Linked DNA regions of Rhizobium sp. SSA_523. The protein of the gene in region 1 interacts with the protein of each later gene in a pairwise test. Links are inferred from orthologs where the notes say so. Each region holds a gene or a part of one and is shown on either strand. Other genes may lie near its edges.

Region 1 (7,941 bases):
TTCAGGCGCCGGGCGATCTCCTCCGTCGAGCGGGACGGATCCGCTTCCACTTCCTCCACCAGCCGGGCGACGGTAGCGATATGGCCGGACAGGATATCCTCGAGCGCCCGGCCCTCCGAGAGCCGCATGGCGATGAGATCGTCCAGCGCCAGGGTCAGGCCATCCAGCACGGCCGCATCCCGTTCGGCGACGGCCGCCTCCCCCTCCGCCGCTTCGCGGAAATCCACGAGGCCGCGAATGGTCAGCAGGCTGTCCAGGCGAAGGGGAGACGGATCGACGAGATCGCCGAGCTCCGTCCGCAGGGCCTTGAGCGCCGAAAGAGCCTCGCGGTTCACGACAGCCTCCATCTTTGCTTCCGTCACCGCGGTGGACAGCGTGACCTGGAGATTGCCGCGCGTCAGCCGCGCACCGACCAACCGTCGCACATCCGTCTCCAGCGCCTCGAAGCCGCCCGGCAGCCGCAGGCGCAGATCCAGGCTCTTGCCATTCACCGAACGCAGTTCCCAGACCCAGCGATGGCGTCCGACAGAGCCTTCCCGCCGGGCAAAACCGGTCATGGACTGAACGTTCATCCGCAATTCCCTTTACATGAAGAAAGGCCGCCCGAAAGGCGGCCAAGCTGAAACCTCAATTTCCCTTGGGCGGCTTCTCCGCCTCATTGCCGCCCGGAAGCCCGTCGTCGACGATCTCCGCTGTGGTGCCATCCTGCTTCGCCCGCTCGGCCTCCAGCTTGCGCCAGCGGCGTACATTGGCATTATGCTCGTCCAGCGTCGCGGCGAAGACGTGTCCGCCGGTGCCGTCCGCCACGAAATAGAGGTCGTTGGTGCGCCAGGGATTGGCCACGGCTTCAAGCGCGGCCCGGCCTGGATTGGCGATCGGGGTCGGCGGCAGGCCCTTCACCTGATAGGTGTTGTAAGGCGTCTGCTTTTCCAGATCCGACTGGTAGATCGGCCGGTCGGACGGCTTGCCCTGCCCGCCGAAGATTCCGTAGATGATGGTCGGGTCCGATTGCAGCCGCATGCCCTTGTTGAGACGGTTGATGAAGACGGAGGCGACATGGGCGCGTTCGTCGTCCTTGCCGGTCTCCTTCTCGACGATGGAAGCAAGCGTCACGAATTCCTGCTTGGTCTTGACCGGCAGGTCGGGATCGCGCCGCTCCCAGATCTGGTCGATCAGCCTCTCCTGGGCCACCCGCATCTGGCTGAGGATCTCGACGCGCTTGGTGCCGCGCGAAAACTTGTAGGTATCCGGACGCAGGCTGCCCTCCGGCGGAAGTTCGTTCGGCAGGTCGCCTTCGAGAACCGGATCGTCGGACAGCCGGGTCATCATCTGCTGGACCGTCAGACCCTCCGGCATGGAGACCGAATAGAGGATGGATTTGCCCGATTCGAGAATCGTGGCGATCTCCTTCATCGAGGCACCGGCCTTGATTTCGTATTCGCCGGCCTTCAGCGTTTCGCCGTCATCCAGATAGCTGCCCGTGATGTAGCGGAAGATGCGTGCATCCGACACAATGCCGTTGCGCTCCAGGCTCTGGGCGATCTGCGCCAGCCCCGCGCCGCTCGGCACGACGAAATGCGTATTGACCTCAAGCGGTCCCTTCGACTGATATTCCTGCATGACATAATAGAAGCCAGCGACAGCGGCCACGCAGGCAAAGACCATCATCGTCATCACGAAGTTCAGGAATATGACGAGCTGGCTGCGCGCCTTCTTGGACCGGCGCGGCGGCTCCGGAACCTTTTCCGGTTTGAGAGCCTCGTTGGGCGATTTGGGTATGAAGGGCCCGCCGCCATTGACGTCGCGGCCCGCTCCCTTGTCGCTGCTGCTGTTCGTGTCAGTCACCGGCACTCCTTCTGATCGTCAGGCACGCCCCTGTCTTACTGCGCAATGCGGCGAAAACAGGGACCGGCAGGCGGCCAGCCGGCACCTGGCCGGCTGCTTTGGCTTGCGACTTCAGCCCTGGTAGCGACGCAGCACCAGCGATGCATTCGTTCCGCCGAAACCGAAGGAATTGGACAAGGCAACATTGATGTCGCGCTTGCGCGCCACATGCGGCACAAGATCAATCTTCGTCTCGACATCCGGATTGTCGAGGTTGAGCGTCGGCGGCGCGATATTGTCACGAATGGCGAGCGTGGCAAAGATGGCTTCCACGGCACCGGCCGCACCCAGAAGATGGCCGATGGCGGATTTGGTGGACGACATCGAGATCTTCGAGGCGGCATCGCCGACCAGGCGTTCGACGGCACCGAGTTCGATCGTATCGGCCATGGTCGATGTACCATGGGCATTGATGTAATCGACATCGGCAGCCGTCAGGCCGGCGCGTTTGAGGGCGGCACTCATGCAGCGATAGGCGCCGTCGCCATCTTCGGAAGGAGCCGTGATGTGAAAGGCGTCGCCGGACAGGCCATAGCCCACCACTTCCGCATAGATCTTGGCACCGCGCGCCTTGGCATGCTCCAGCTCTTCCAGCACCACGATGCCCGCACCCTCGCCCATGACGAAGCCGTCGCGGTCGCGGTCGTAGGGACGGGACGCCTTTTGCGGCTCGTCGTTCCTCTGCGTCGACAGGGCCTTGCATGCGGCAAAACCGGCGAGCGAGATGCGGCAGATCGGCGATTCCGCACCGCCGGCGACCATCACGTCGGCATCGCCCAGCGCGATCAGCCGGCTGGCATCGCCGATGGCATGCGCGCCGGTCGAACAGGCGGTGACGACGGAATGATTGGGACCGCGCAGCTTGTGGCGGATCGAGACATGGCCGGAAACGAGATTGATCAGGCGGCCGGGAATGAAGAAGGGGGAGATGCGCCGCGGACCCTTGTCGCGCAGGGTATAGCCCGCATCGACGATCCCTTCGAGGCCACCGATGCCCGAGCCGATCAGCACGCCGGTGGCGCACTGGTCCTCGTCGCTCTGCGGATGCCAGCCGGCATCGGCAAGCGCCATATCGGCAGCGGCCATGCCATAGACGATGAAGGGATCGACCTTGCGCTGCTCCTTCGGCTCCATCCAGTCATCGGCATTGAAGGTCCCGTCGGAACCGTCGCCGAACGGAATGCGGCAGGCAATCTTGGCCGGGAGATCTTCGACTTCGAAGTCAGTGACCCGTCGCGCTGCGTTTTCGCCCGCGAGAAGCCTGGACCAGGTGATCTCCGTTCCGCAGCCGAGAGGAGATACCATTCCGGTACCGGTGATAACGACACGCCTCATGCCAGCGTCCCACCCCCCATTGTCTTAATGCGATCTCAAATGCGATCTGATCTTACTGAAACGGCCCGAACATGCCGGGCCGTCGATGGACCTGCCCCATGGGGTGGTCCGTCCAGAATGGATCGAAATCAGGCCTGGGCCTTTTCGATGAATTTCACGGCGTCGCCGACCGTCAGGATCGAATCGGCAGCGTCGTCGGGAATTTCAACGCCGAATTCCTCTTCGAAGGCCATGACGAGTTCGACGGTGTCGAGCGAGTCGGCGCCGAGGTCATCGATGAAGCTGGCGCTTTCGACGACTTTGTCGGCATCGACGCCGAGATGATCAATGACAATTTTCTTAACGCGCTCTGCGATATCGCTCATGTCGGTTTCCTCGACCTTTATCTTGACCGGATGGAGATTAAGCCATCCGAACGCTGTTGGAACCCTTTTTCCGCCCCTTCGGCCGGCATAGAGGGCAAATTCGATCACCCGAGGGAAGCTGCCGACATGGTCGCTGCCAAAATGGGCAGGCGGAAGGCCAGCCATCGGGGTGACTGTACACAGTCATGGCCCGCTTAACACGGTTTCACCGCGCCGCAAAGCCACAAAATCACTCACTAATCCGCCGCCAACAGGCAAATGTGACGGCGGATGTCGAGGGGGCGAGCCCCTCAGATCATGGCCATGCCGCCATTGACGTGCAGGGTCTGGCCCGTGACATAGCCGGCCTCTGCCGAAGCGAGGTAGACGACGGCGCTGGCAATATCGGCGCCGGCCCCCATGCGCTTCATCGGAATGGCGCCGAGGATGGCGTCCTTCTGCTTGTCGTTCAGCTTGTCGGTCATCGCGCTTTCGATGAATCCGGGCGCGATGCAGTTGACGGTCACGTTGCGGGTGGCGATCTCCTGGGCGAGCGATTTCGAAAAACCGATCATGCCCGCCTTGGAGGCGCAGTAATTGGCCTGGCCGGGATTACCGGTCACGCCGACCACCGAGGTGATGTTGATGATGCGGCCGAACCGGCGGCGCATCATCGGATGCGTCAGTTCGCGCGTCAGCCGGAAGGTCGCGGTCAGATTGACCTCGATGACACTGTCCCAATCATCGTCGCTCATGCGCACGAAGAGGCCGTCGCGGGTGATACCGGCATTGTTGACCAGGATATCGACACCGCCGAGCTCCGCCTCGGCCTTTTCACCCAGCGCCTTGACCTGCTCGCGGTCGCCGAGATTGGCCGGGAAGACATGCACACGCTCGCCGAGTTCCGCCGCCAGCGCCTCCAGCTTTTCGGCGCGCGTGCCGTGCAGGCCGACGGTCGCGCCCTGGCGATGCAGCATGCGGGCAATCTCTTCGCCGATACCGCCCGTTGCGCCGGTTACCAAGGCCTTGCGGCCGGTCAAGTCAAACATGATCTTTTCCTTCGTTCTCAGCCGAGAAGTGTTTTCAGCGCGGCATCAATATCCGCCGGCGTGTTGACGGCAATGCCCGTCACGGTCTTGTCGATGCGGCGGGCAAGGCCGGTCAGGACCTTGCCGGCGCCGATTTCGTAAAGCGTCGTCACATCATTGGCCGCAAACCATTCGACCGTCTCGCGCCAGCGCACCTGGCCGGTCACCTGGGTGACGAGCAATTGCGCGATCTCATCGGCATCGCGCACCGGTGCGGCGCGGACATTGGCAATGACGGGAACGACGGGATCGCGCTTGGCCACCTGCGCCAGCGCATGCTGCATGGCATTGCCGGCAGGCGCCATCAGAGCCGAATGAAAGGGGGCCGAGACCGGCAGCATGATGGCCCGCTTGGCACCCTTTTCCGTCGCCAGCGCCGCCGCCTTCTCGACTGCGGCCCTGGAGCCGGAAATGACCAGCTGGCCGCCGCCATTGTCATTGGCGATCTGGCAGACACCGGCGTCCCGGGCCTCGGTGCAGACGGCATCGACATCCACCTGTTCCAGGCCGATAATGGCCGCCATGGCGCCCTCGCCGACCGCCACGGCCGATTGCATGGCATCGCCGCGGATCCGCAGGAGCCTTGCCGTATCGGCAATGGTGAAGGTTTCTGCCGCGCAGAGTGCCGAATATTCGCCCAGCGAATGACCGGCAACATAGGCGACCTTGTCGGCGAGCTTCAGACCGCCGGCTTCCAGGACGCGCATGACAGCCATCGAGACCGCCATCAGCGCCGGCTGGGCATTGGCCGTCAGCGTCAGCTGATCCTCCGGCCCATTCCACATGATGTCGGACAGTTTCTGGCCAAGCGCTTCGTCGACTTCCTCGAAAACCGCACGGGCCTGCGGGAAGGCCTCGGCGAGATCCTTGCCCATACCGACGGCCTGACTGCCCTGGCCGGGGAACGTGAATGCAATGCTCATGGGATAAGTCCTTCCCTTTTTCGCCTTTCCATTCACATTCTCTCGCGCCAAGTCAAGGCCGCAGGTGCCTGGCCGTCAGGTCAGGAGGCCGATCACCTCGTTGATGCACAGAACAATGAACAGCAGGGCGGCAATGCCGAGCAGGCCGTTCGACACCCAGCCGCTGCGCCATTGCGCCGGAACGCGTGATGAATTCAAGAGCCAGATCAGGGTCAGCGCCAAAAAGGGCATGAAGAAGGCGCCCAGCGCGCCGTAGATCACCACGAGCAGGAAGGGGCGGCCAAAATATAGCAGCACCATCGGCGGGATCGTCAGCCAGAACAGGAAGAAGCGGAAGGCCGGCGTACGTTCCAGCCCCTCGCGCGAACCCGTTTCGCCCTGGATGTGGTTGCGGACGAAATCGGCGAACAGCAGCGAGACACCGTGCCAGACGCCGAGGATGGAGGACACCGAGGTGGCAAAGAAGCCGACGAGGAAGAGCGTCGAGACGACGCCGCCGAAGCGCTCGCGCAAGACCTCGTCGAGGTCGAGAAGGCCGCGATCGCCGCTCGAAAGGGTGATCTGCGCGGTATAGAGCAGCTCGGCGCCGATGATCAGCATGGCGACGACGAAGATGCCGGTCATGACATAGGCCACCCGATTGTCGAGCCGCATGACGCCCATCCAGGCCGGCGTGCGCCAGCCCTTGGCATTCACCCAATAGCCATAGGAGGCCATGGTGATGGTGCCGCCGACGCCGCCGATCAGGCCGAGCGTGTAGATGGCGGAGCCTTCCGGAATGGACGGGATCAGGCCGGTGATCGCCTCACCGACATTGGGACCGACGAGAATGGCCACGCCCACGACGATCACGAACATGGTGCCGATGAAGAGTTTCATGACCGTTTCAAACATTTCGTAACGGTTCATGGCCACGAACAGCGCGCACACGATGCCGGCCGTCATCGCCCAGGCCCAAAGGGGCAGGATCGGAAAGAGCGCCGCCAGCGGCAGGGCCGTCGCGCTCATTGCCGTCGCGCCGTAGACAAAGCCCCAGATCAGGATATAGGCGCCGAAATACCACGTCGTCCAGCGCCCCAGAGAGCGCCAGCCGTCCAGCATGGTCGAGCCGGTTGCCAGATGATAGCGGGCGGACCCTTCGGCGAGCGCGATCTTGACGATGCAGCCGATGACCGCAGCCCATAGCAGCGCATAGCCGAATTTCGACCCCGCTATGAGCGTCGCCACCAGATCGCCGGCGCCGACACCGGTCGCTGCCGCCACGATGCCGGGTCCGATCAGCTTCCACCGCGCCGCACCGACCGGCGGCAGAGCGGCATCGGCTGGTTCGTTCAGCCTGCCGCCCGCTGTGTTCCGCTCTTCCATCTCAACACTCCATGCAATTCAAAAGACATGATTTTGACCTCGAAAGGACACAAAGTGTTTTGGCCGCGAAAGGTTGCCTGTTCGTCAACGTCATCTTCGATCGCGCGGCCGGCACCAAGGGTGGACGGGCGGTTTTGCTTGCGTTGCAGCAAAAGCCCCCTACATTCGCCTCGCCATTCCATCACCTGCCGCTCAAGGCGAAAGACAGGACACATTCATGAAATACAAGACGCTTGGCCGGACGGATATCCGTGTCTCCGAAATCTGCCTGGGCACGATGACCTGGGGCTCGCAGAACACGCAGGACGAAGCCTTCGCGCAGATGGATCATGCGTTGGAAGCCGGGGTCAACTTCTTCGATACGGCCGAACTCTACCCCACGACGCCGGTCTCGCCCGAGACCTATACCGACACCGAGAAGATGATCGGCAACTGGCTTGTCGCAAGGGGCAAGCGCGACAACGTCGTCCTGGCCACCAAAGTCGCGGGCGCCGGCCGGCCCTATATCCGCAACGGCGCGCCGATCAATGCCGAGACGATCCGGCTTGCCGTCGACGCCAGCCTGTCGCGACTGAAGACCGATTATATCGACCTTTACCAGATCCACTGGCCGAACCGCAGCCATTTCCATTTCCGCGGCGCCTGGAACTACGATCCCTCGACCCATGACAAGGCCCGTACTCTTGCCGAGATCACCGAAAAGCTGGAGGTGCTCGGCGAATGCGTGAAGGCAGGCAAGATCCGCGCGATCGGTCTCTCCAACGAGACGAGCTGGGGCACGCAGACCTTCCTGACCATTGCCGAGCGGCTCGGCCTGCCGCGCGTGGCAACCGTGCAGAACGAATATAACCTGCTCTACCGGCATCATGATCTCGACATGGCGGAGCTGTCGCATCACGAAGATGTCGGCCTGCTTGCCTATTCGCCGCTGGCCGGCGGCATTCTGTCGGGCAAATATCTCGACGGGCAAAGGCCGGAAGGCTCGCGCGGCTCCATCAATCG
Region 2 (2,892 bases), 2.3 Mb from region 1 along the record:
AAATTGTAGAATGCGAAGAACCCGGCGCAGGGGTCTCGGCCGGGTTCTTCGCTTGGCTTGCCTGAGGTTACTGCGCGCGCGCCAGACGTTCGACCGCTCCAGTGGTCGTCCAGAGATCGTTGGCAAACCAGCGGAAGTTGACCAGCGCGGCAAGGTAGGCATCCCCTTCCGGCAACTTGCTGCCAGCAGTCGCATCCCGTACCACCGCCACTTCGAAACCTTTCTCGACGAGATCCCGAAGATGGGATTCCACGCAGAAATTCGCAGCCATGCCGGCCAGGATCACCTTGTCGATCTTCTTCTTGCGCAGTTGAAAGACGACGTCGTTGGTTTGCGGTCCGGCGATCTTGTGCGGCGAGCAGACAATGGTTTTCCCGTCCTGAATGAACTCCTTGTATTCCGGCATACAATCGGCGCCGGAACCATCGAAGCCATCCAGCGAGAGCGGGTCCCGACGATCGAACATACGCAGCTTGTGCATGAGCGTTTCGCCGGTCGCGGCAAAGTCCCAGCGGTGGTCGAAAGGGTAATAGTAGTGGGGAGAGATCACCACCTCAATGCCTGCCGACTTGGACGCCTGCAGGAGCCGACCAATGTTCTCGACGGTGTTATGTTCGGTGATACTCTCGCCGAACGCGCTCCAGGCTGCGCCCTTGGGGCTGAGGAAATCAATTTGCGGATCCGTGATTAGCAGAGCTGTTCGCCCCGGTTCGATGTCCATTCCCACCTTCGGCAGTGCCGGATTTTCCGGGTCGGCATAGGCGGCAAGCGATGCGCTGGTCATGTCGTAGTCTCCCTTCCTTGGATGATGTCGCGAAGGTAGGGGTGCCGGAGACAGCCCGGATTGTATCATCCTGCAGTCGAACATTACGGCGCGATTTCCCGGCGTCGAACGCACTTTGCGGCAGAATCGTCAAATCCGCCTCGCGTCACCGCCGCTAGCTCTTCTCGAGCGTGATTGCGCCTTCGCACGGGAGACAACAATGTCGGAACACTCTTTGATCCGCTGGCTGGAAACACCACATGGTCGGCTTGCCTGGCGTGCGGATGGCCCCTCCGACGGAGTTCCCCTGATCCTGTTCCAGCGGTTTCGCGGGACGATGGACGACTGGGATCCAGCATTCATCGCCGCCATTTCCAGAAACCGTCGAGTCATACGCTTCGATAGCGCCGGTATCGGCCGCTCCGAAGGCAGCGTGCCCGAAACCATTCCCGCAATGGCTGCCGTTGCTGCCGATGTCATCCGTCTCCTTGGTTTGAGCCCTGTTGACGTGTTGGGTTGGTCGCTGGGCGGCGTAGTGGCGCAGCAGTTCGCGCTTGATTTCCCCGACCTCGTTCGTCGATTGATCATTGCAGGCTCCAGCCCGGGACCTGTCGCTGATGGCCCGCAACAGCATCCACGGGTGCCGCAGATCATGACCAAGGGCCAGAACGACGACGAGGACTTTCTGTTTCTATTCTATCCGGAAACAACAACGGCAATTGCCGCCGGTCGTGCTTCGCTGGCCCGTATCATGTCGCTACCAGACCGTGGCCCGCAGGTGAATGCTGCCGGTATGATGGGACAGGTGAAGGCAGTTTCCGGTTGGACTGGCATTTTTGATCGCGCAGACGAATTGAAGCTGCCGGTGCTTGTCGCCAATGGTGCCCACGACGTCATGCTGCCCGCCTATCGCTCCTATCTGCTTTCGCAGAGGGCACCCAATGCAAAACTTGTCCTCTATCCCGATGCAGGGCACGCATTCCTGTTTCAATTCATCGAGGATTTCGCCGCCGAGATCGATCGCTTCCTGCAGGAATGAAGCAATTCTAACGACTTGCAGGTACACAAAGCGGATGGTTCCAGCCACTTCGGCTAGAGCCATTCACCTCTGTCCAAGCCGCTTCGGTTGCAGACTCCGCTGCAACCGAATATTCGTCATCGTGCGCGACTGATCCGGCGTCTTGCCTGGACGGTCCCGTGGCACCTGGCGGATAGGAGCAAGTGTTGGCAAGCGGTGACATCCTTCTTTTCGGTGGCTTCCGCTTGTCTGCGAGCGAGCGCCAGCTCAGTCACGACGGACACGTGATCCGTCTCGGCAGCAGGGCGCTGGATATTCTGTACTGTCTTGTCCGAGAGGCAGGCAACATCGTCCGCAATGAAGACCTCATGCGCGAAGTATGGGGCGTAGTCCATGTCGAAGAGGTCAGTTTGCGAGTGCACATCTCAGAACTGCGCAAGGCTCTTGCGCAGTTTTCTGATGCAGATCGCTATATCATCAATGTTCCAGGCAGAGGCTACAGCTTCACGGCGACAGTCACGCAAGATCAATCTGATCCATCCACTCTTATATCGACGCCTAAAAAGGCGTTCCCACGCTTCGATCCGCTTCCTCTGCGCCCCCTGAAGCTCGTGGGACGAGAGCAAGAGGTTCGGCGAATTCGGCATGAGCTGATAGCAAAGCGCTTTCTCTCGATCGTCGGGACCGGTGGCATAGGCAAGACCACCGTCGCGCTCGCGGTTGCCCAGAGCCTTCAAGCTGAATTCGGCGATGCCGTTCTGTTTATCGATCTGGCACCCTTGCGTGATCAGCGAATGGTGACAGGTGCCTTCGCAACGGTCCTGGGTCTGCCCGTGAGGGGCGAGAATGAGACGGCGAGCATTCTGGCCGTTCTCGAAACGACCAAGGCCCTCCTCGTCATCGACAATTGTGAACATGTCATTGGTGCCGTTGCCGAACTGGCCGAGAAAATCTTCCTCAGTGGGTCACAGGTGCATTTGCTCACCACCACGCGTGAGCCGCTTCGGGTCCAGGGCGAGCAGGTCCTGCGTTTGCAGGGACTGGCCGTGCCGCCCGAGGATGAGGAGGCGACAGCCGACAGCGTTGGGGCCTACCCCGCGGTGTCGCTGTT

What was found. Proteins that work in one complex are often made in the same cells at the same time.
Region 2: the proteins of QTJ18_RS10115 (region 1) and QTJ18_RS21105 interact in binary tests that used the Escherichia coli proteins (3 or more experiments, as listed by UniProt). The link is inferred for Rhizobium sp. SSA_523 from one-to-one orthologs.

What each region holds. Positions count from the first base shown.
Region 1 is NZ_CP129382.1:379,672-387,612, reverse strand. Bases 1,967-4,935 are described here. They hold QTJ18_RS10115 (acyl carrier protein), read right to left. Parts: upstream 3,585-4,935; coding sequence 3,348-3,584; downstream 1,967-3,347. Other genes in these bases: fabD (ACP S-malonyltransferase), read right to left, coding at 4,630-4,935; fabG (3-oxoacyl-[acyl-carrier-protein] reductase), read right to left, coding at 3,875-4,612; fabF (beta-ketoacyl-ACP synthase II), read right to left, coding at 1,967-3,219. Also shown: QTJ18_RS10130 (YicC/YloC family endoribonuclease), read right to left, coding at 1-572; endolytic transglycosylase MltG, read right to left, coding at 628-1,845; more of fabF, read right to left, coding at 1,957-1,966; more of fabD, read right to left, coding at 4,936-5,574; QTJ18_RS10100 (Nramp family divalent metal transporter), read right to left, coding at 5,650-6,939; QTJ18_RS10095 (aldo/keto reductase), read left to right, coding at 7,157-7,941. UniProt on the Escherichia coli protein: Carrier of the growing fatty acid chain in fatty acid biosynthesis.
Region 2 is NZ_CP129382.1:2,689,953-2,692,844, forward strand. It holds QTJ18_RS21105 (alpha/beta fold hydrolase), read left to right. Parts: upstream 1-983; coding sequence 984-1,802; downstream 1,803-2,892. Other genes in the region: QTJ18_RS21100 (cysteine hydrolase family protein), read right to left, coding at 68-784; QTJ18_RS21110 (ATP-binding protein), read left to right, coding at 1,988-2,892. UniProt on the Escherichia coli protein: The physiological role of BioH is to remove the methyl group introduced by BioC when the pimeloyl moiety is complete. It allows to synthesize pimeloyl-ACP via the fatty acid synthetic pathway through the hydrolysis of the ester bonds of pimeloyl-ACP esters.